3 regions of the Microbacterium sp. JZ101 genome follow, and region 1 is predicted to be linked to each of the others. Evidence: predicted binding sites of a transcription regulator. Region 1 holds the regulator's gene; each other region holds the start of a gene.
The links. Region 1 encodes LexA, which represses DNA repair genes until DNA is damaged. Its sites were predicted from a motif close to TCGAACANNTGTTCGA; they were not measured.

Region 1 (7,822 bases):
CGATCGCCCCTTCGACGCCGAGCGGCACGAGCTCACGCAGCGCGACGATGTCGTCGAGGCTCGACACGCCACCCGAGGCGACGATCGGCTTGGGCGTGCGCTGCGCCATCTCGCGGAGCAGCTCGATGTTGGGGCCGCGCAGCGTGCCGTCCTTGGTGACGTCCGTGACGACGTAGCGGCTGCAGCCGGCCTCCTCGAGGCGGTCGAGCACCTCCCAGAGGTCGCCGCCGTCCTGGGTCCAGCCGCGCGCGGCCAGCGTCGTCCCGCGCACGTCGAGGCCGACCGCGATCGCCTCGCCGTAGCGGCTGATCACGGAGGCCGTCCACTCGGGGTTCTCGAGGGCCGCCGTGCCGAGGTTGATGCGCTGGGCGCCGCTCTCGAGCGCCGCCTCGAGCGAGGCGTCGTCCCGGATGCCGCCGGACAGCTCGACGTTGACGCCGCGCATGTGCTTGATCACCTTGCGCAGGATGCCGGCGTTGCTGCCCCGGCCGAACGCGGCGTCGAGGTCGACGAGGTGGATCCAGTCCGCCCCCTGGCTCTTCCAGTTCTCCGCGGCCTCGATGGGGTCGCCGTAGCTCGTCTCCGAACCGGCCTCGCCCTGCGTCAGGCGGACGGCCTTGCCGTCCGCGACGTCGACGGCAGGGAGGAGGGTGAGAGCGGGAGTGGATGCGAAATCGTTCATGTCACCTCGTGCTCGCAGGCATCTCCTGCCGACGCACGAGTCAAGAGACTAGACCCGTGCCGCCCCCGACTCCAAGTCGACGCGGCTCAGCCTGCGCGGCGCAGCCCGTCGACCCAGTTGCGGAGCAGGCGGATGCCCGCCTCGCCCGACTTCTCGGGGTGGAACTGCGTCGCGCTGAGCGGTCCGTTCTCGACCGCGGCGAGGAACCGGCCGCCATGCGTCGCCCACGTCAGGACGGGCTGCGGGAACGGCGGATCGACCTCGAGCTCCCACTGCTGCGCGGCGTAGGAGTGCACGAAGTAGAACCGCTCGGACTCGAGCCCCTGGAAGAGGCGCGAGCGCTCCCCCGCCTCGAGGGTGTTCCAGCCCATGTGCGGCACGACCGGGGCGTCGAGCTCGGTCACGGTCCCCGGCCACTCCGCGAGGCCCTCCGTCTCGACCCCGCGCTCGATGCCGCGGGCGAAGAGCACCTGCATGCCGACGCAGATCCCGAGGACGGGGCGCCCTCCCGCGAGGCGGCGCTCGATGAGCTCGCCGCCACGGATCGCGTTCAGCTGCTCCATGACCGCCTGGAACGCGCCGACGCCGGGCACGAGCAGCCCGTCGGCCGCGAGCACCGCCTCGCGGTCGCGCGTCAGCTCGACGTCGGCGCCTGCGGCCTCGAGCGCCTTGACGGCGGAGTGCACGTTGCCCGACCCGTAGTCGAGCACCGCGACGGTCGGTCGCTCGTCGCTCACAGTGCGCCCTTGGTCGAGGGAATGCCCTCGACGAGCGGATCGAGGGCCTTGGCCTGACGGAACGCGCGCGCGAAGGCCTTGTACTCCGCTTCGGCGATGTGGTGCGGGTCGCGGCCGTTCAGCACGCGGACGTGCACGGTCAGGCCCGCGTTGAACGCGAGGGCCTCGAACGTGTGGCGCACGAGCGAGCCCGTGAAGTGGCCGCCGATGAGGTGCTGCTCGAAGCCCGCCGGCTCCCCCGTGTGCACGAGGTAGGGACGCCCCGAGATGTCGACGACGGCCTGTGCCAGCGCCTCGTCGAGCGGGACGAGGGCGTCGCCGTAGCGCGAGATCCCGGCCTTGTCGCCCAGCGCCTCGCGGATGGCCTGCCCGAGCACGATCGCCGTGTCCTCGACCGTGTGGTGCGCGTCGATGTGGGTGTCGCCGGTCGCCTTCACGGTGAGATCGGTGAGCGAGTGCTTCGCGAACGCCGTGAGCATGTGGTCGAAGAACGGCACGCTCGTGTCGATGCTGCTCCTGCCCGTTCCGTCGAGGTCGAGCTCGAGCTCGATGCTCGACTCGCTCGTGGAACGGGTGCGGCGCGCGGTACGGGTCATGCTCCGATTCTACCGGCGCGACCCGACCGGGCTCCTCGCGCGCTCAGCGGCCGATCTCGGCGAGCGCGTCGAGGAAGGCGCTCGTCTCGTCCTCGGTCCCCGCGGTCACCCGGAGGTGTCCGGGGATGCCGATGTCGCGGATGAGCACGCCGCGGTCGTAGAGCGCCTGCCAGGTCGCGTGCGGATCCTCCACGCCGCCGAACAGGACGAAGTTCGACCACGTCGGGTACACGGTGTAGCCGAGCGCCTCGAGCGTGGCCGAGATCCGGTCGCGCTGCTCGACGATCTCGTCGACCATCGCGAGCATCGTGTCGGCGTGACGCAGGGCCGCGGAAGCCGCCGCCTGCGTGAGCGCGCTGAGGTGGTACGGGAGGCGGACGAGGCGGAGGGCGTCGACGACCGCGGGGTCCGCGGCGAGGTAGCCGACGCGCGCGCCCGCGAACGCGAACGCCTTGCTCATGGTGCGCGAGACGACGAGCCGGGGCCGCCCGGGCAGCAGCTGGAGCGCCGAGGGCACGTCGCGCGGCGCGAACTCGCGGTACGCCTCGTCGACGATGACGATGCCGTCGGTCGCGTCGTAGACGGCTTCCACGACGTCGTTCTCGAGCGGCGTCCCCGTCGGGTTGTTCGGTGCGCACAGGAACACGACGTCGGGCCGGGCCTCCGCGACCTGCGCGGCCGCGCTCTCGGGCGTGAGGGAGAAGTTCGCCCCCCGCTCCCCCGACACGAACGTCGCGCCGACGCCGCGCGTCAGCAGCGTGTACATCGAGTAGGTGGGGGCGAAGCCGAACGCCGTCCGCCCCGGTCCGGCGAACGCCTGGAGGAGGTGCTGCAGCACCTCGTTCGAGCCGTTCGCGGCCCAGATCTGCTCGGGCTCGAGCCCGTGCCCGAGGTACTCCGCGAACCCTTCGCGGAGCGCCGTGAACTCGCGATCCGGGTAGCGGTTCACATCCCGCAGCGCGAGGGCGACCGAGTCCGCGATGTCGTCGGCGACCTCGTCGGGGATCGGGTGCGTGTTCTCGTTGACGTTCAGCGCGACGGGCAGCGGCGCCTGCGGAGCGCCGTAGGGCTGCTGTCCGCGGAGGTCGTCGCGCAGGGGGAGGTCATCGAGAGAGACGGTCACCCGTCCATGCTAGAGCGCGCGACGGACTCACTCGCCCGTCGAGTAGGCGGCGGGGATGGCGATCTCCTGCCCCGCGGCGATGTCGCTCCCCGGGAGCTGGTTGAGGTGCAGGATCTCGTCGACGACGTCGCGCGGGTCCGCCTCGGGGGCGACCGCCTGCGCGATGTCCCACAGGGTGTCGCCCGCCATGACCGTGACGGTGTCGAAGGTGCCGGCAGGCGCACTGTCCTCGCGCGAGGCGAGGGCCGCGCCGCCGCTGAGCACCCCGAATCCGATCGCCGCGACGAGCGGAGCCGCGGCGAGCGCGGCGAGGACCCGGCGGCCGCGCACCGTGAGGCGGAGGCGGGTCGAGCGTGCCGGAGCGGAGCTGTTCGTGCGCATGGCGGTTCCTTCCTGTAGATCACTTCGAGTCCGTCTGCTCGGCCGGGAGAGACGGACCCGAAGTGATGTTCCGAACCTATCTTCGATGTGGTCGCGGTGTCAAGAACTCTCTTCGAACGGGTTTCGCGACTTCTGCGAGACACGCTCGAACAAATCTCCCGGAATCCCGTCGAGATCCGCTAGCGTCGTCCTGACGGGACCACCACATCACGCACCTCCGACATTCGAGCGGGGCAGCGAAGGAGCACGACATGACGGATGCGGGCACGCGCGAGGAGAAGCCGCGCACGCGGCGGCGCAAGAACCTGAGCGACAAGCAGCTGGCCATCCTCGAGGTCATCCAGCGCTCCATCCAGCACAACGGCTACCCGCCGAGCATGCGCGAGATCGGCGACGCGGTCGGACTGAAGTCGCTCTCGAGCGTGACGCATCAGCTCGGGCAGCTCGAGCTGAGCGGCTACCTGCGTCGCGACCCCGGGAAGACCCGCGCGATGGAGGTGCTCATCGATCTCCCGGGCTCGGCGGCGGAGAACCCGGCCGACTCGGGCCCCGCGGTCGGCGACGCCGCTCTCGTGCCGCTGGTCGGCCGCATCGCCGCCGGCGTCCCGATCACGGCCGAGCAGCAGGTCGAGGAGATCTTCCCCCTCCCCCGACAGCTCGTCGGCAAGGGCGAGCTCTTCATGCTCAAGGTCAGCGGCGAGTCGATGATCGACGCGGCGATCTGCGACGGCGACTGGGTCGTCATCCGATCGCAGGGCACGGCGGAGAACGGCGACATCGTCGCGGCCATGGTCGACGGCGAGGCGACCGTCAAGACGTTCCGTCAGCGCGACGGCCACACCTGGCTCCTCCCGCGCAACTCGGCGTTCGAGCCGATCCTCGCCGACGACGCTGTGGTCCTCGGCAAGGTCGTCGCTATCCTGCGCGCGGTCTGACGGCGCACACGAGGAGGGCGGGAGCCGGTCGGCTCCCGCCCTCCTCGTGTGCCGGGAGCGAACCGGCGGTCAGGAAGCCGCGGTCTCGCGCAGCGCGACCCCGGCTTCGCGCAGCACCGCGAGCACGGTCTCGTGCTCGTTGAAGGCGTAGAGGTGGATGCCCGGGGCCCCGCCGGCGAGCACCTCGCGCGCGAGGTCCGCCGCGTAGGCGATGCCGATCTCCCTGCGGCCCTCGGGGGTCGGCTCGACCTCGAGCGCGATCGACAGCTCCGACGGCAGGGGCTCGCCCGTGAGCTCGAGCATGCGCGCGAGCTTGGCGGGAGAGGTCACGGGCATGATGCCGGGGAGGATCGGGATGGTCACGCCCGCGGCCCGGGCGCGATCGACGAAGCGCAGGTAGTCGTCGGCATGGAAGAAGAGCTGGGTGATCGCGGCCTCGGCGCCGGCCGCCTGCTTCGCGAGGAGCGCATCGAGGTGCTCGAGCGGATGGCGCGAGCGCGGATGCCCGTTGGGGAAGGCCGCGACGAGCGTGCGCGCACGCGGGGCGCGGTCCACCCGCACCGCCTCGGGAACGCCCGGGATCGTCGTCTCGCCGTAGGGAGCGCGCTCGGCCTGCACGCGGTGGATGAGCTGGACCAGCTCGGCCGAGGTCCGCAGGTCGCCCAGGAACGCGTCGTCCTCGTCCTTCCCGGCGGGCGGGTCGCCGCGGATGGCGAGGAAGCTGAGGATGCCCGCGTCGAGGAACTCGCGGATGAGGGCGCTCGCCGTCGCGTAGTCGTTGCCGACGCACGTGAGGTGAGCGAGCGGCTCGACGTCCGTGTTCTCGCGGATCCACCGCAGCACGCGCAGCGACGCACCGCCCGTGGAGCCGCCCGCGCCGTACGTGACGGAGAGGAAGTCCGGGCCTGCTGCGGCCAGGCGGCGGATGGTCTCCTCGAGAGCCGCGGTGCGCGCGGGCGTGCGCGGCGGGTACAGCTCGAACGAGAACGGCGTGGCCGACGTCGCCATGTCCCTCCTCCGTGCTCTCCGGTCGCCGCGGCGATCCCCTGCCGCCGCATCCGGCCTCTCCTCTCCCGACCGTAGTCGCCCGCGCGCGGACGCGGGAGCATCTGTGACGCTCCGTGTCGGAACGTCGCCGGTTACCGTGGAGGACATGACGCAGACGCTCCCGTTCGGCTCGTGGCCGTCGCCCATCGCGGCGTCCGACATCGCGGGGAACTCCCCGCGCCTCGGCGACGCGCGGTTCGTCGGGGGCGACGTGTGGTGGGCCGAGGGCGTCGCGGCCGAGCGGGGGCGCACAGCGGTGCTGCGGGCGAGCGACGGCGCGAGCGTCCTTCCCGCGCCCTGGAGCGCGCGGTCTCGCGTCCACGAGTACGGCGGCGGCGCGTGGACCGCGGCCGACGACGGCGCACTCCTCTTCGTCGAGCAGTCGGATCAGCGCGTGTACCTGCGCACGGCCGATGCGGAGCCCATCCCGCTCACGCCCGCGGGCACCGGCATGGCGTTCGGCGACCTCGTCCTCGCGGAGGGCCGACTGTGGGCGGTCCGCGAGACGCAGGGCGCCACGGGGGCTCCCCGTCGCGACATCGTCGTCATCCCGCTCGACGGCAGCGCGGCGGAGGACGCGTCCGCGATCGTGAGCGTCGTCGCAGGGAGCGACTTCGTCGCCTACCCCGCACCGCGCGCTGGCCGGCTCGCGTGGATCGCGTGGGACCATCCGGACATGCCGTGGGATGCCGCGGAGCTGCGCGTCGGGCGCATCGAATCGGATGGGCGCGTGCGCCGCTGGACAACACTCGCCGGCGGGCGCGGCGTCGCGGACGGGCAGGATGTGTCGGCGCTGCAACCCGAATGGGCGGCGGACGATGAGCTCCTCTTCGTCGCGGACCCTCCTGCCGCGCCCGGCGGCCCTGCCCGATGGAACCTCCGCCGCGCCCGGCTCGACGCGGCCGGAGGCGCCGTCGTGGAGCCGCTCCTGCCTTCCGACGCCGACACGGGCGGGCCGCTCTGGAATCTCGGGACCCGCTGGTACGCGCGGCTCGAGGACGGTCGGATCGCCGCGGTGCAGACGAACGGACGCGACCGGCTCGTGCTCGTCGATCCCGGAACGCGGGCGGTGACGGAGCTCGAGACGCCGCTCGGGCAGATGCTCGTCAAGGACGTCGACGGCGCGCGCCTGCTGCTGTCGGGCGCCGGCCCGCGGACGCCGGGCGGCATCTGGCTCCTCGACGTCGACGCGCGGACCTTCGCGCCGGTGCGCGGCGGGGAGACCGACCTCGACCCGGCGTGGATGCCCGAGGCTCTGCCGCTGTCGTTCCCCGGGCCGCGCGGCGATGTGCACGCCTTCGCATTTCCGCCGACGAACCCGCTCGCGACGGGCCCCGAGGGCGACCTGCCGCCGTATCTCGTGCTCGTGCACGGGGGCCCGACCGCGCACGTCTCGGGCGACCTCTCCCTCGCGGTCGCGTACTTCACGAGCCGGGGCATCGGCGTGCTCGATGTCAACTACGGCGGATCGACCGGCTACGGGCGCGCGTACCGCGAGCGCCTCAAGGGCGGATGGGGCGTGGTCGACGTCGAGGACGTCGCGGCCGCCGCGCGCGGCATCGCCGAAGCCGGCATCGCCGACCCCGCGCGCCTCGCGGTGCGCGGAGGATCCGCGGGCGGATGGACCGTGCTGTGCGCGATCGCCGACACCGACGTGTTCTCGGCCGGGATCAGCCGCTACGGCGTCGCCGACCTGCGGATGCTCGTCGCCGAGACGCACGATTTCGAGGCGCGCTACATCGACGGCCTCGTCGGCCCGCTCCCCGAGGCGGAGGAGCTGTACGCGAGGCGATCGCCGCTGTCTCGCCCCGAAGCGCTCCGCACGCCCCTCCTCATCCTCCAGGGCGCGGACGACCCGGTCGTGCCGCCCTCGCAGGCCGAGGCGCTGCGCGACGCGCTCGCGGCGAACGGGGTCCCGCACGCCTACCTGCTGTTCGAGGGCGAGGCGCACGGGTTCCGCGGACGCGAGGCGATCATCCGCTCGTTCGAGGCCGAGGTCGCGTTCCTCGGCGCCGTCCTCGGGTTCGAGACGCCCGGCGTGCCGCCCCTCGAGATCGAGGGCCTGTCCGACCCGCGGGGTACGGTCTGACGCGATGGAACTGACAGCGCTCGTGCTCGCCGCGATCGGCGGCGCCGACCTCATCCGCGCGGCAGCGCAGGGCGCGCGACTGCGCACGGCGGGCGTGTCTGCCGTGCTCGTCGTCTGCGCGCTCGCCGGCGGGGCGCTCGGCGCCGATCCGCTCGCGTCGCTCGTCCTGGCGCTGGGCCCGGTCGTCGCCGCGCTCGGCTGGCTCGCGACCATGCGCGCCGACGACTCTCCG
Region 2 (7,822 bases), 280 kb from region 1:
GTACGGCCCGAAGTACTTCGCGCCGGGGATGCGCCGGTTGCGCGTCACCATCACGCGGGGCGCCTCGTCGCCCAGCGTGATCGCGAGGAACGGGTACGACTTGTCGTCCTTGTAGCGGACGTTGTACGGCGGGTCGAACTCCTTGATCCACTGGTACTCGAGCTGCAGCGAGTCGACGTCGGTGGGCACGACGGTCCACTCCACGGACGACGCGGTCGTGACCATCCGCCGCGTGCGCTCGTGGAGCGTGTGCAGCGGCGCGAAGTAGTTCGACAGCCGCTGCCGGAGGTTCTTCGCCTTCCCGACGTAGAGCACCCGCCCGTGCGCGTCGCGGAAGCGGTACACGCCGGGGTTCACGGGGATCTCCCCCGGCTTCGGCTTGTACGGGAGCTGGTCGGCCATGTCAGCCGGCCTTGCGCTGCCGTTCGGCCATCCCGAGCACCTCGGCGAGGAACGCGCCCGTGTGGCTGCCGTCGGTCTTCGCGACCTGCTCGGGCGTGCCCGTCGCGACGATCGTTCCGCCGCCCGAGCCGCCCTCGGGGCCGAGATCGACGATCCAGTCGGCCGACTTGATGACGTCGAGGTTGTGCTCGATCACGATGACGCTGTTGCCCTTGTCGACGAGCCCGTTCAGCACCTCGAGGAGCTTGCGGACGTCCTCGAAGTGCAGACCCGTCGTCGGCTCGTCGAGCACGTAGATCGAGCGCCCGTTGCTGCGCTTCTGCAGCTCGGTCGCGAGCTTGACGCGCTGCGCCTCGCCGCCGGAGAGGGTCGTCGCCGCCTGCCCGAGCCGGACGTAGCCCAGCCCCACGTCGACGAGCGTCTTCATGTACCGGTGGATGGCCTGGATCGGCTCGAAGAACTCCTCGGCCTCGGCGATCGACATCTCGAGGACCTCGGCGATGTTCTTGCCCTTGTAGTGCACCTGGAGGGTGTCGCGGTTGTAGCGCTTGCCGTGGCACACCTCGCAGTCGACGTAGACGTCGGGGAGGAAGTTCATCTCGATCTTGAGCGTGCCGTCGCCCGAGCACGCCTCGCACCGCCCGCCCTTGACATTGAAGCTGAAGCGGCCGGCCTTGTAGCCGCGCACCTTCGCCTCCGGCGTCTCCGCGAACAGGTTGCGGATGCGATCGAAGACGCCCGTGTAGGTCGCGGGGTTCGACCGCGGCGTGCGCCCGATCGGCGCCTGGTCGACGTGCACGACCTTGTCGAGGTGCTCGAGGCCCGTGACGCGCGTGTGCTTGCCGGGCACGGTGCGGGCGCCGTTGAGGCGCTGCGCGAGCACCTCGTAGAGGATGTCGTTCACGAGGGTCGACTTGCCCGACCCGCTCACGCCGGTGACCGCCGTGAGCACGCCCAGCGGGAACTCGGCCGTCACGTTCTTGAGGTTGTTCGCACGGGCCCCGACGACCGAGAGCATGCGCTTGCGGTCGATCCGGCGGCGCTTGCGCGGGATCTCGATCATCCGACGGCCGGCGAGGTAGTCGCCCGTGAGCGACCGCTCGTCCTCGACGAGCGCCTCGAACGGACCGGAGTGGATGACCTCTCCCCCGCCGATGCCCGCGCGCGGGCCGATGTCGACGACCCAGTCGGACGCCTCGATCGTCTCCTCGTCGTGCTCGACGACGACGAGCGTGTTGCCGAGGTCGCGCAGCGTGACGAGCGTCTCGATGAGTCGCCGGTTGTCGCGCTGGTGGAGGCCGATCGACGGCTCGTCGAGCACGTAGAGCACGCCCGTCAGGCCCGTCCCGATCTGCGTCGCGAGCCGGATGCGCTGCGCCTCCCCGCCCGAGAGCGACCCGGCGGCACGGCTCAGCGTGAGGTAGTTGAGGCCGACCTGGATGAGGAACTCGAGGCGGACGCGGATCTCGCGCAGGATCTGCGCGGCGATCTGCTTCTCGCGGTCGGTCAGCGTGACCTGGTTCATCATCGCGAGCGTGTCCTCGAGGCTGAGGTCGGCCGTCTCGGCGATCGACCGGCCGCCCACCTTGACCGCGAGCACCTCGGGCTTGAGGCGCGCCCCCTCGCACACGGGGCAGGGGACCTCGCGCAGGTACTCCGCCCACCGCGCTCGCGTGGTGTCGGTCTCGGCCTGCGCGTACTGGCGCTCGATGTAGGGCACGACGCCCTCGAAGCCGCTCGCGTACCGGACCTCGCGGCCCCAGCGGTTCTTGAACCGCACGTTGACCTTGTAGTCCTGCCCGTGCAGGACCGCGTCCTTCACGATCTGCGGGAGCGCCCGCCACGGGGTGTCGAGCGAGAAGCTCATCTCGTCGGCGAGGCCCTCGAGGAGACGCTCGTAGTACTGGAAGAGGCCCTTGCCCTGCGTCGTCCACGGCACGATGACGCCCTCGCGGATCGAGAGCTCCTCATCGCCGAGCATGAGCTCGACGTCGACGGACATCCGGGTGCCGAGACCCGAGCACGCGGGGCAGGCGCCGAACGGGGCGTTGAACGAGAACGTGCGCGGCTCGATCTCGGTGAGCTGGAGCGCGTGCCCGTTGGGGCAGGCGAGCTTCTCGGAGAACGACTGCCACGCGTCGTCGCCCTCCTCGTCGACGAAGTTGACCTGGAGGACGCCGCCCGCGAGGCCGAGCGCGGTCTCGACGGAGTCGGTCACGCGGCCGAGGATGTCGGCGCGAGCGACGAGACGGTCGACGACGACCGCGATGTCGTGCTTGTACGACTTCTTGAGCACGGGCGGCTCAGCCAGCTGCACGAGCTCGCCGTCGACGACCGCGCGCGAGTAGCCCTTCGCCGCGAGCTCCTTGAAGAGGTCGACGAACTCGCCCTTCTTCTGCGTGACGACGGGCGCGACGATCTGGTAGCGCGTGCCCTCCTCGAGGGTCATCAGCTGGTCGGCGATCTGCTGCACGGTCTGGCGCTGGATCCGCTCGCCGCACTGCGGGCAGTGCGGCACGCCGATGCGCGCCCACAGGAGGCGCAGGTAGTCGTAGATCTCGGTGATCGTGCCGACGGTCGAGCGCGGGTTCCGGTTCGTCGACTTCTGGTCGATCGACACCGCGGGGCTCAGGCCCTCGATGAGGTCGACGTCGGGGCGGTCGACCTGGCCGAGGAACTGGCGCGCGTACGCGCTCAGCGACTCGACGTAGCGCCGCTGCCCCTCCGCGAAGATCGTGTCGAACGCGAGGCTCGACTTCCCCGAGCCCGACAGGCCGGTGAACACGACGAGCGCGTCGCGCGGGATGTCGAGGTCGACGTTCTTGAGATTGTGCACGCGGGCACCGCGGACACTGATCTTTCCGGGCGAGGCGACGGGGATGATGGGCACGATCCAATCCTACGGACCCCCACGGACATCTGGACGTTTGTTCGACGTGTTCGCTCAGCGGATTCGAAGATCCGCGCGCGGCGAGCGGTGCCGCGCATCCCCTGTCCTCGGCGCCCCGGGAGGCGCACACTGGAGGGAGAGGAGATGATCATCATGGAGAGCGGAACGCACCACCACCCGCATCTCCGGGAGCGCATCCGCGAAGCGGGCGGCATCTACGAGTGGGCCAACGACGTGCTCATCCGCATCGCCGGACCCGCGCAGCTCGGCGACGGACCCGGTGCGCCGTGCACGCACTGCGGTCGCACGCGCGTCGAGCACGTCGAGCGCGACGGCGTGCTCTACTGCCCGGAGGAGTGAGTGCAGTCGCGTCCGCGCCGGGCCCCGCCCGACGCGGACCGCGCGCTCACGCGTGCCCGGCCTTCTCCATCTGCCGGAGCTCCTTCTTGAGGTCCTGGACCTCGTCGCGCAGCCGCGCGGCGAGCTCGAACTTGAGCTCCTCCGCGGCGACGAGCATCTGCTGCGTGAGGTCGGCGATCGCCTCCTCGAGCTGCATCGCCCCCTCCGCGGCGATGCCCTCGCGCTTGCGCACGGGCGTGGGCGCGCGCCCCTTGCCGGTCTTGGTGCGCGCGGAGTCCCGCTTCGAGAGCAGGCTCGCGGTGTCGGCCTCCTCGCGCGCGAGGGAGTCGGTGATGTCCGCGATCCTCTTGCGCAGGGGCTGCGGGTCGATCCCGTGCTCGCGGTTGTAGGCGATCTGGATCTCGCGCCGCCGCTCGGTCTCGTCGATCGCCTTGCGCATCGAGTCGGTGATGCTGTCGGCGTACATGTGCACCTCGCCGGACACGTTGCGCGCGGCGCGCCCGATCGTCTGGATGAGCGAGGTGCCCGAGCGCAGGAAGCCCTCCTTGTCGGCGTCGAGGATGGCGACCAGCGAGACCTCGGGGAGGTCGAGCCCCTCGCGCAGCAGGTTGATGCCGACGAGCACGTCGTACACGCCCTGACGCAGCTCGGTGAGCAGCTCGACGCGTCGCAGCGTGTCGACGTCGGAGTGGAGGTACCGGACGCGGACGCCGTGCTCGCCGAGGAAGTCGGTGAGCTCCTCCGCCATCTTCTTCGTGAGCGTCGTGACGAGCACGCGCTCGTCGCGGTCGACGCGCTGGCGGATCTGCTCGAGGAGGTCGTCGATCTGCCCCTTGGACGGCTTGACGACGATCCGCGGGTCGACGAGGCCCGTCGGGCGGATGATCTGCTCCACGACCGTGTCGGCCACGCCCATCTCGTACTTGCCGGGGGTCGCCGACAGGTAGACCGTCTGCCCGATGCGCTCCTTGAACTCGTCCCACCGCAGCGGCCGGTTGTCCATCGCGCTCGGCAGGCGGAAGCCGTGCTCGACGAGCGTGCGCTTGCGGGATGCGTCTCCCTCGTACATGGCGCCGATCTGCGGCACCGTGACGTGCGACTCGTCGATGACGAGGAGGAAGTCGTCGGGGAAGAAGTCGAGCAGGGTGTGCGGCGGCTCGCCCGGCGCGCGCTGGTCGAGATGGCGCGAGTAGTTCTCGATCCCGGAGCAGAAGCCGAGCTGCTGCAGCATCTCGAGGTCGAAGGTCGTGCGCATCTTCAGCCGCTGCGCCTCGAGCAGCTTGCCCTGCTTCTCGAACTCCTGCAGGCGCTCGGCGAGCTCCTCCTCGATGGTCTTGATCGCCCGCTGCACGGTGTCGGTGCCGGCCGCGTAGTGCGTCGCCGGGAAGATCGCGACCGCGTCCATGCGCTCGATGACATCGCCCGTGAGCGGGTGCAGCTTGTAGAGCGCCTCGATCTCGTCGCCGAACAGCTCGATCCGGATGGCGAACTCCTCGTATACGGGGATGATCTCGATCGTGTCGCCGCGGACGCGGAAGTTGCCGCGCGAGAAGTCGACGTCGTTGCGGTTGTACTGCATCGCCACGAACTGGCGGATGATCGCGTCGCGGTCGTAGCGCTCCCCCACCTGGAGCGCGACGAGCGCGCGGAGGTACTCCTCGGGCGAGCCGAGGCCGTAGATGCAGGACACCGTGCTCACGACGACGGCGTCGCGGCGGCTCAGCAGCGTGTTCGTCGTGGAGTGCCGCAGCCGCTCGACCTCCGCGTTGATCGACGAGTCCTTCTCGATGAAGGTGTCGGTCTGCGGGACGTACGCCTCTGGCTGGTAGTAGTCGTAGTACGACACGAAGTACTCGACCGCGTTGTTCGGCAGGAGATCGCGGAACTCGTTCGCGAGCTGCGCCGCGAGGGTCTTGTTGTGCGCGAGGACGAGCGTGGGGCGCTGCACCTGCTCGATGAGCCACGCGGTCGTCGCGGACTTGCCGGTTCCGGTCGCGCCGAGCAGGACCACGTCGGTCTCACCCGCGTTGATGCGCGCGGCGAGCTCGGCGATCGCCTTGGGCTGGTCGCCGCTGGGCTGGTACTCGCTCACCACCTCGAAGGGCCGGACGCTGCGTGTGGTCTGCATGCCTCCAGCCTAGGAGGGGCGTCCGACATCGGCGCCGGAGAGTCTGAAGCGCACGCGCGCGCCGGGCGGGATCTGCCCCGCCAGGTCGAGGTCGGCGGCCACCACCGAGGCGATCACGGGATAGCCGCCGGTGAGCGGGTGGTCGGGCAGGAAGACGACCGGATGGCCGTGCGGCGGCACCTGGACGGCCCCCTTCTCCGTCCCCTCGCTCGGGAGCTCGCCGGGCACGGCGCGCGCGAGCGGCCGCGCCCCCTCGAGGCGGATCCCGACCCGATCCGAGCGGGACGTCGCCGCCCACTCGTCGCCGAGGAGCGCGTCGAGGGCGTCCGCCGCGAACCAGTCGTCGCGCGGCCCGAGCACGACCCGCAGGTCGACGGTCTCGCCAGGGGCGGGAAGAGCGCGCGGCGCGGGAGACCATGGCGCGACCGCGTCGCGAACGCCGGAGAGCCCGCGCAGCGGCACGACATCGCCCGCTCGGAGAGCGCGTCCGCCGAGCTCGCGCGGCCCGATGCCGGCGAGGGTGTCGGTCGCGAGGCTGCCGAGCACGGGAGTGAGAGCGAGACCGCCTCGGAACGCCACGAGGGCGCGCACACCGCGCGTCGCGAAGCCCGTCACGAGCTCGTCGCCCTCGCGGAAGGCGGTCGGCGCGCCCCGCGGCACCGGCTCGCTCCCGCCGTCGGCGTGCACGAGCGCGGCGTCGACCTCCGCGCCCGCGAGCGCGAGGACGCCCGCGCCGCGGAGGCGCAGCCGCGCTCCGCCGCCGAGCAGCTCGAGGCCGGCCTCGCCGTGCCCGTTGCCGACCGCGGCGTTGGCCGCGCGAAGGGCCCCGCGGTCCGCCGCGCCCGACGCGGAGACGCCGAGGTGCGCGCGACCCGGTCGGCCGAGATCCTGAACGAGGAGCTGCAGCCCCGGCTCGATGACCTCGACGGCAGGGGCGATGCCGCGATCGCCCGGCATGTCGACCGCGCGCGCTCCGAGCGGAGCCGGACGTCCCCTACGTCCTTCGGCCGCGGTCGCGGGATGCGCGCGCGAGGCGTCGACGAAGCGCACGGTCGTTCCCGGGAGCAGGAGCGCGGGCGGATCCCGGTCGAGGTCCCAGAGCGCGGCGTCTGTGCGCCCGATGAGCTGCCAGCCGCCCGGGCTCTCCCGCGGGTAGACGCCCGAGTACCGGCCGGCGAGCGCGACCGCGCCCGCGGGGACGCGCGCGCGAGGCGATGCCTTCCGCGGCACGTCGAACACGGGGTCGTCGCCCACGAGGTAGCCGAAGCCCGGCGCGAAGCCCGTGAACGCGACGCGCCAGGTGGCCGTCTGGTGGCGGGCCGCGACCTCGGCGGGCGAGAGGCCGAGGTGATCCGCGACCTCGGCGAGGTCGTCGCCGTCGTAGTGCACGGGGATCTCGACGCAGCGATCGACGGCGGCCGCGCGCGCGGCGAGCGTGATCCGCTCGAGCGCGACCCGCACCTCGGGCAGGCGCCGCGGCTCGCAGCGCACGAGCACGGTGCGCTCGGCCGGGACGAGCTCGACGACCCCGACGGGCGGCGCCGCCTCGAGCGCCGCGTGGAGCCGGACCGCGCTCTCGAGGTCATCCACCTCGACGAGGAGGGCACGGTCGGACGCCGTGAGGATGCGCCTCATGGGCGGGCGGCGAAGGGGGCGATCGCGATGCCCTCGCGCTCGAGCAGGGCGCGCACCGCCGTCGCCATGGCGACGGCCCCCTTGCTGTCGCCGTGCACGCAGACCGAGGCGGGGCGGACGCGGATGACGGTCCCGTCGATGGCCTCGATCTCGCCGTCCCGCGCGAGGCGCAGGACCCGCTGGGCGACGACATCGGGGTCGTGCAGGAGCGCTCCCGCCTCGCCGCGCGGTGCGAGCGCGCCCGAGGGCAGGTAGCCGCGGTCGGCGAACGCCTCGGCTGCGGTGGCGAGGCCCGCCCGTGCGGCCGCCGCGAGGAGCGCGCCGGCGGGCAGGCCCAGGACGACGAGCCGCGGATCGACCGCGCGGACGGCCGCGGCGACGGCGGCAGCGCGCACCGGATCGGACGC
Region 3 (7,822 bases), 1.7 Mb from region 1:
ATCTTCACCTCGACGCGCGTGTCGGCACAGCGTCTGCCCGGGCTCCGGATCGCCCGCGACGCCCTCGCGGAGGCGTTCCGCTCGCTCCCCGAGACCTGAGTCGCACCTCAGCGGGACGCCGCGACGAGGATGCCGCCGAGATGTGATGGGCTGGAGTCGTGGATGAGACGCAGTGGCTGTGGGTGGCAGGCGCGGGGTGCGGTGTGCTCCTCATCGCGGTCGTGGTGCTCGTCATCGCGAACCGCCGCGGCAGGGAGCGCGCACGTCGTCGAGTGGCGGAGATCGAGGTCGCGAGCGCGACGCGCGCCGCGGAGCTGACCCGCGCGCATGAAGACCAGGTCGCGACGATGGCGGCCGAGCACGAGAGCCGGCTCGCCGCGGTATCCGACGATCACGAGCGCGAGACCATGCGACTGCGCGCCGAGACGGCGGCGTCGATGGAGGTGGCGCGACGCACGCGCGAGACGCTCGCGACGGGGCTGAAGTGGGAGGCCGCATCGCGTCGGCTCATCCTCGCCGCGTGCGAGCAGCTCGGTCTTCGCGGGAGCCTCCACACGAACGTCGTGTTCATGCCCTCCGACGCGCTCGAGACGCGGACCTTCGTCACGCAGATCGACCACGTGCTCCTGCTCGACGGCGCGCGGCTCGTCATCGAGAACAAGCGCTGGCAGGGCGTGCTCTTCGACGGCGTGCGGCCATCCGCCGTGCACGAGGCGTTCGGCAAGCTCGTCGACGAGAACGACCTCGGCGAGCACTTCGCCGTGCAGCTGCGCCGCGATCCCGAGTCGCCGCAGTCGATCACCGTGAACCGCCATCTCGGCGAGCGGGCGCCCGTCGTGCAGGTGCGGCGTCAGGCGCAGCAGCTCTCGCGCTTCGTCGAGCAGGAGCTGTCGGAGCCGATCTGGTTCGACACCTGCGTGCTCTACTCGCACGAGCGGGCCGAGGCGCACCTCCGGCAGCGAGACCAGTCATCGGGCGGGGCGAGCACGTGGGTCGTCGCGGGCGCCGATGGACTCATCGCGTGCCTCGAGTCGTTCGCGAGCCGGACCGGCAACGACGACACGCGGCGAGACGACGCGGCCCTGTTCGAGACGCTGTCCGCCCTCGGCGCCGACGCCACGCGCTTCGGGCCCGACGAGAGCTGACCGGGCGGGCACGTGCGCGCGCTTCTCAGCCCGGGACGTGCGCGCGCGTCCAGGCGTCGATCGCTGCGCGCTCGGTCTGCATGAACGCGTTGATCGCGTCGGTCGCGGCGCGATCGTGCGCGATGGCGCGCCCGTCGATCGCGGTGACGGACTGCACGAACGATGCGCCCATCATCCACACCTGGTCGGCCGCGTGCAGCCGCTCGACCTCGACGTCCTCGTAGGCGACCTCGAGGCCGTTCAGCGACGCCCAGGCGAAGAGCTCGACCTGCGTCGTGCCGTGGAGGATGCCGATCCGCGGATGCGGCGTCACGACGCGGGCGCCCTCACGCAGGACGATCGACGACTGCGGCCCCTCCAGAACGAAGCCGTCGCGGGTCACGTAGACGCCGTTCTGGGCTCCCCGTCGCTCGTACTCGCGGCGCGCCGCCATGTTCGTCGCATACGAGAGGGTCTTGGCGCCGAGAAGCAGCCACGGGGCGCGCTGAGCGGAATCGCGCAGGAGCTCGCGCTCGAGCGTGGCGACCGCGATCTCGGGCTTCTTGGGAGCGAACCCGGGGTCGATGATCGCGAAGACGGTCGGGGACGTCGGCACATCGACCGCCGACAGGGTCGCATCGGCCCCGCGCGTGATCACGAGCTTGATGTGGGCGCGCGCGATCGGGCTCATCCGCCGGATGGCCGCGCGCACGAACTGGTCGAGCGCGCGGACGTTCGGGGCCGGCAGGTCGAGCGCGACCGCTGACTGGAGGAGGCGCCGCACGTGGAGGTGCCAGGCGAGCGGCACGTCGTCGACGATCGTCGTGGCCTCGAAGACGCCGTCGCCGCGGAGCAGCCCGAGGTCGAACACGGACACGTTGGCGGCGGCGGGGTCGATCGCGCGGATGTCGGGCTCGCCCGCGAAGGACGTGTCGAGGAGCTGGTCGGCCCGCCCGAAGAAGACTCCGAAATCGGTCATGGGATCACGCTAGTGCCGGGGTTCAGCGGAGCGCGGCCGCCCACTCGGACGGATCGCTGCCGAACGGGATGGCCATGAGCCCGTGCCAGAGGATGAGAGCTTCGAGCCATGCGCGCTCCGCTTCTCCGAGGGCTCTCACGGACTCGTACCCGCGCCGCAGGCTCTCGCGGGTTGCCACGGAGGTCGGCCGCCAGTCGGTGAACCGAGTGCGCAGGTACACCGACGCGCGTGCGAGGTCGTTCACCCGATGTGAGGTCGCGACCTCGTCGAAGTCCAGCACGGCGGCGACGGTGGACCCGCGGGTCAGGATGTTCGCGGCCCGGAAGTCGTTGTGCACGAGCTGGGGCGGGTCCTCGAGGTCAGGCAGGTCGGCGAGGAGCGCTTCGAGCCGCGAGGAGGCCTCCGGGGCCTCACGGTGATCGTGGTGCGCGAGCCAGGTTCGGATCCGTGCTCGCGGGTCGCCGAGGTCGATCTGGAGGGCGCTGTCACCGCTTTCGCGGCCCAGGGCGTCGTGGAGTCGAGCAAGGCACTGCCCCGCGGCGTGAACGGCGTTCAGATCAGCCGTGTCGAGCCAGACGCCCGACACCTCGGGGAGGACGGCCATGGAGAGCGGACCGCGCGGGCCGTCCTGCACCGCGCGTGCACGACGTTCCGTCGTCAGGATCGGATCCGCCACGGGAACCCCGCGCGCTGCAAGCGATCTGAGGATCTCGGCGGAGGCAGCCAGCCGATCGAACTGCTCCGTCGCGCAGGACCATTTGACGACCAACGGGCCGCTGCCGCTGCGCACCCAGACGATCGCGTTGCGATCGCTGATCACGAGACGGGCGACGCCGTGCAGATCGATGCCCCACCCCTCGCGCAGCGTGACCGAGAGCCACTCCGAGGCGTCGGGAAGACCGGTGAACCCGAACCGTTCGAGAAGCGCCGCGTCGGGAGAGGTCTGCTCCCACAGCATCGACAGGCCAGCAGGCAGGGTCATGCAGCGATGCTACGGGGAGCAGATCTGTGGACGACCGTCATGGTGCGGTTGTCAGCATCTGAGGTGTTGGGTGAGTTTGGCGTGGAGTCGGGTGCGGGAGGTGGGTGCTGGTCGGTGGCGGTGGTGTCGGTCGATCCAGTTGGGGGCGGCGATGTAGGGCACGCCGTGGTGCATGTGGATGTTCCAGCCGGAGGTGTCGAGGTGGTGGTGGTGCCACCAGCAGAGGAGGACGCCGTTGTCGGTTTCGGTGGGTCCGCCTCGGGCGTGGTCTTGGACGTGGTGGATCTCGCACCAGGCGGCGGGGATGGTGCAGCCGGGGATGATGCATCCTCCGTCGCGGGCGACGATGGCTTTGCGTTGGGTGGGGGTGAAGCAGCGTTGGATGCTGCGCAGCTCGAGGATGCGTCCTTCGGGGCTGAAGACGGCGCGGAGGATGTCTCCGGTGCATCCGATCCGGCGGGCCACGGTGGCGGGGACGGGCGCGTCGACGCCGTCGAGGTGCGCGATGCCGTGCCGGCCGGTGTCGGTGGGGTCTGTGGTGGTGAGGTCGTCGGCGGTGATGTGGATCATGACGGTGGGGGCGGCGCCGCCGAGGGTGGGGGTCTCGGCGGCGCGTGAGGCGGCCTGGATCATCGCGAAGAACGCGTCGTGGCGTTTCTGTCCGGGGGCGCGGGGGTCGTGGATGATCTCGTCCGGTCCCCACGGGTCTGTGTCGTTGCGGGTCTCGGTGTCGATCCCGTCGAAGAACCCGCCCTCCCCATCCGTGTCCGCGCCGCCGCCATCGCCGTCGCCGCCGCCGTCGGCGTTGTTGCTCAGGGCGTCGTCGCCGTCCGGGCCGTCGTCGCCGCGGTCTCGGGTTTCGGTGAAGGTGACGTTGCGGGCGGGGTTGGTGTGGGCGGAGAGGAGGTTCTGCAGGAGGGCGCCGGCTTCGGGGACGAGGGTGCCGTTGACGCGGAAGGCCCCGTCGGGCAGGGGTGTGAGGGTGAGGGTGCGGTTGCGGATGGGGCGTTCGGGATCGGGTGGGAGGCCGTCCGCGGTGAGGACGTCCACCCACGCGTCCGCGTGGGCTTTCACGACGCTCCACGGCACGGCCGCGGCCGTGCCGTCCGGGAACGGCGAGGTGGCCTCGGCTGGGGGTGTGGCCTCGTCCAGGTCGGTCGCGATCGCGCCGGTGGCGATCCCGACGAGGTGCCGCTCCATCACCTCGAGCTTGTCGGCCTCGGAGGCGGGCGCGCCGCGGCGGGCGGTGGCGACGGCCTTCACGATCAGCGCCGCCGGCTCGACCCCGAGCAGGCCCGCTTCCACTGCCGCGGCCACTGCGGGGTGCGCCGGCGGGACGGGGAGCCCGGTGGGGCTCTCCCGGTCGCGGGTGGCCTCATCCAGCCGCACCCGCGCGGATACCGCCGGCCCGGGGATCCCGGTGAGCCGCTCGAGCAGCTCCCGCCCGTCCCGGCAGCCCAGCTCTCCTGCGAGGGGCCGTTCCAGGCCCCGCCGGGACCGCCACGCGACCTCTCCTGCCGCCCGCACCCGCAGCGCGTCCACGACCCGCCCCAGCTGCTCCACCCGCGCGGTGAACCCCGCGAGATCCCCCGACGCCACCTCTCCCACCCGTGTGAACAGCCCGTCCAGCAACCCGACCGCGGCGCACACCGCGCCGGCCGGATCATCCTGCCCCTCATCGGGCGCCCATGGGAAGGCCATACCCCATGATAGAACACAAGTACGACCAGACGCAAGACATTTCTCGAAGATTCCTCGAAGATTTCTCTCCACCAGAATCCCACGCGCGCCTGTCCAGCAGTGCGTGAACCTTACCGTGAAGCACCGACATTGATCCGTGCAGGTAAGCGAAATGCTTATGTATAGCCACCGCGGTTGAGACATGCTCCGTTCGCGCGTGTTTGCGTGTGCGCGGCCGTCTCCATTCGGCGACTCCCGGGGGCGGCTTGCGGCGTTTCGACTGCGCTCGCTGGCGCTCGCTCCGCTCAACGACCGAGGGGGGTGAACCCCGCCCTGTTCGCTCCGTTCAACGACCGAGAAGGGAACCTCGCTCCGCTCAACGACCGAGAAGGAGAACCCTGCCCCCTCCGCGAGCGAAGCCATGCCCGGTCCGGCGCACGGGACCCCTCCCCTACGGGCGAGCGCGTCCCCAGGCCTCGAAGGCCGCCTGGACCTCGTCGAAGAACGCGGTCTTCCCGCGCGTGTAGTCGTCGTAGTCGGCCTTCCCGCGGTTCTCCTCCGAGAGACCGCGCTTCACCTGCTCGTAGCGATCGCGCTGGTCGGGATGGGCGCGGAGCCAGTCTCGGAACCAGACTGCGTACCGCCCCCAGGGGGAGTCCATCCGACGCACGTGGAGGATCGTCGTCCCGTCGCGCCCGACGAAGAGCCGCTTCTCCCACACCTCGTCCGCCACGGCCTCGCTGCCGCGGGGCAGGTCTCGGTACACGCCGGGCGAATCCGGCCGTGAGCCGTGGGCTCGCCGATACCCGATCCGAGCGAACGCGGCGTCCACCGCCCCTTCGGCCGGCAAGGGCGAGATCCGCACCTGCAGGTCGACGAACGGCTTCGCCGCGAGCCCGGGCACCGACGTCGAGCCGATGTGATCGAGGACGGCCTCGGATCCGCCCTCGACGTCCTCTAGCGCGTGAGCAACCGCGGCGAGCTCCTCTTGTGCGATCAGAGACCACGACGGATCATGCGCGACAAGACGCGCAGGGTTGCCTGCATCAGACCGGGGCATGACCCGATTCTCCCCCGCGCGCGGGATCCGGCACCGGCCCGCCGCGCACGAGAATGAGCGCATGACCTCCGCTGTCCGGCTCATCCGCTCGTCCTCGCTATCCGACGTCGCCGAGTACGCCTACGCGGCGACCGCGCCGAAGGACGCTCGCCTGATCTTCCTCGCCGGAGCCTGCCCGCTGGATGACGACGGCGCCACTGTCGCTCCCGGAGACTACGTCGCGCAGGCCGCCCGCTGTGTCGAGACGCTGACGACCGCGCTCGCCGACGCGGGCGCGACGCTCCGTGACGTGATCAGCACGCGCGTGCTCGTCGCGTCCTCCCGCCAGAGCGACCTCGTGGCCGCGTGGGAGGTCGTCCGAGACGCGTTCGGCGACCACGATGTGCCGAGCACGCTCCTCGGCGTGACCGTCCTCGGCTACGACGACCAGCTCGTGGAGATCGAGGCCGTCGCCGCCGTCATCGACTGATCGGTGCGCGGGTTCGGCCACCTCGCCCGGATCGCACGCGTCGGCGTCAGAATCGCGCGAGAGCCTCGTCGAGCATCCGGAGTCCCTGCCGTTCAAAGCGCTCGTCGCCGACCCGGTGCGACCAGACAGCGGTCGAGATCGCCTCGCGCAGGAGGGTGAGCGACCAGTCCGGCTCCGTGCGCGGGTCCGCCCCGTAGCCCTCGAGGAAGGCGCCCTCGAGCGCGGGCTCGTCTCGCCACTGCTGCACCGCGAGGCGAGCGAGGTCCGTTGCGGCAGGTCTCAGATCGAAGCGCCCGAAGTCGATGATGCGCACGCTCCCCGTGGCGTCCACGAGCCAGTTGCGGGGCTGCCAATCGCCGTGCGTCGGGACGAGCGGCACATGCGCCGGCGCGGATGACCCCAGCACGGCACGCGCGCGCCGCATGATGGCCGCCTCGATTCGATGCGGCTGCTCGAGCATCGCCAGCACTCGCTCGGTCTGCCGCTGCGCGTAGCCGGCCTCATCGTGCTGCGCCTCCGCGTGGAAGACGCGCAGCAGCCGTCCGGCCTGCCGGTGCACGTCCGGAGCGAACTCGGCGCCGCTTCCCTGCACGAGCCGACCTTCGAGGTACCGCGTCACGAGCACGTTCGCGTCGCGGTCCGCGGCCACGAGCGGTGCCGCCGCGCCCCGGCGCACGAGCGGAGCCGTCGCCCGCTCGTGCGCCGTGATCTCGCGGCCGATGTGGTGGTTCCCGAGGCCAGCGGCCTTGACGATGAACTCGCCCTGCTCCGCCCGCACGTGGAGAACCCGAGTGTCGACCTGCCCCCACGAGAGGTCTGCGATGAGCGCGCTGGTCGGGAGCCATGCCTCCACGAGTGCCGCCTGCGCTCGGGTCGGCAGCGCCTCGCTCCACCAGCCGCCGGTCACGTGACTACGCCCACACCCCGCTTGTACCGCGGCGATGGCTGCCGACGAGGTGGGTGTCGACGATGCCCACGGCCTCCATGAGCGCGAACATCGTGGTCGGGCCGACGAAGCGGAAGCCGCGCTTCTTGAGCGCCTTCGACAGCGCGATCGACTCGGGCGAGGTGGTCGGGATCTCGGCGTACGAGGTCGGCGCGGGCGTCTGCGCGGGTCGGTGACTCCAGATGAAATCGACGAGTCCGCCCTCCGCGCGCAGCTCGACGGTCGCGCGTGCGTTGCCGATGGTCGCGAGGATCTTCGCGCGATTGCGGATGATCCGGGCATCGCCCAGCAGCCGCTCGACGTCGGACTCGTCGAAGGCCGCGACGGCATCCGGATCGAAGCCCGCGAACACCTCTCGGAACGCCGGCCGCTTCCGCAGGATGGTCGCCCACGACAGCCCGGACTGGAACGCCTCCAGGCTCAGCCGCTCGAAGAGGCCCGTCTCGTCGCGGACGGGCATGCCCCATTCCGTGTCGTAGTACGCGCGCATCAGCTCATCGGAAGCCGCCCAGCGCGGGCGGCCGAGACCATCCGGCCCGATGACGAGATCCGCTGAGGCGGCACCGGGGCCGGCCGCGAGGC

Region 2: a site for LexA is predicted at 3,322-3,337, ahead of uvrA (excinuclease ABC subunit UvrA). Genes of this name have one in related genera too.
Region 3: a site for LexA is predicted at 4,796-4,811, ahead of M1D56_RS14155 (DUF222 domain-containing protein). Genes of this name have one in related genera too.

What each region holds. Positions count from the first base shown of each region.
Region 1 covers NZ_CP096400.1:1,152,307-1,160,128, reverse strand. The annotation lists gene priA (bifunctional 1-(5-phosphoribosyl)-5-((5-phosphoribosylamino)methylideneamino)imidazole-4-carboxamide isomerase/phosphoribosylanthranilate isomerase PriA) at 1-682, opposite strand, end outside; gene hisH (imidazole glycerol phosphate synthase subunit HisH) at 769-1,419, opposite strand; gene hisB (imidazoleglycerol-phosphate dehydratase HisB) at 1,416-2,015, opposite strand; gene M1D56_RS05285 (histidinol-phosphate transaminase) at 2,059-3,138, opposite strand; gene M1D56_RS05280 (LysM peptidoglycan-binding domain-containing protein) at 3,166-3,519, opposite strand; gene lexA (transcriptional repressor LexA) at 3,771-4,454, shown strand; gene M1D56_RS05270 (methylenetetrahydrofolate reductase) at 4,524-5,462, opposite strand; gene M1D56_RS05265 (alpha/beta hydrolase family protein) at 5,608-7,590, shown strand; gene M1D56_RS05260 (hypothetical protein) at 7,595-7,822, shown strand, end outside.
Region 2 covers NZ_CP096400.1:1,436,207-1,444,028, reverse strand. The annotation lists gene uvrC (excinuclease ABC subunit UvrC) at 1-402, opposite strand, end outside; gene uvrA (excinuclease ABC subunit UvrA) at 404-3,292, opposite strand; gene M1D56_RS06580 (hypothetical protein) at 3,437-3,652, shown strand; gene uvrB (excinuclease ABC subunit UvrB) at 3,699-5,780, opposite strand; gene M1D56_RS06570 (5-oxoprolinase subunit B/C family protein) at 5,790-7,415, opposite strand; gene pxpA (5-oxoprolinase subunit PxpA) at 7,412-7,822, opposite strand, start outside.
Region 3 covers NZ_CP096400.1:3,055,195-3,063,016, forward strand. The annotation lists gene M1D56_RS14135 (LysR family transcriptional regulator) at 1-99, shown strand, start outside; gene M1D56_RS14140 (nuclease-related domain-containing protein) at 159-1,145, shown strand; gene M1D56_RS14145 (aminotransferase class IV) at 1,171-2,103, opposite strand; gene M1D56_RS14150 (phosphotransferase enzyme family protein) at 2,126-3,085, opposite strand; gene M1D56_RS14155 (DUF222 domain-containing protein) at 3,137-4,786, opposite strand; gene M1D56_RS14160 (GrpB family protein) at 5,217-5,825, opposite strand; gene M1D56_RS14165 (RidA family protein) at 5,887-6,294, shown strand; gene M1D56_RS14170 (phosphotransferase) at 6,341-7,201, opposite strand; gene M1D56_RS14175 (DNA-3-methyladenine glycosylase I) at 7,206-7,822, opposite strand, start outside.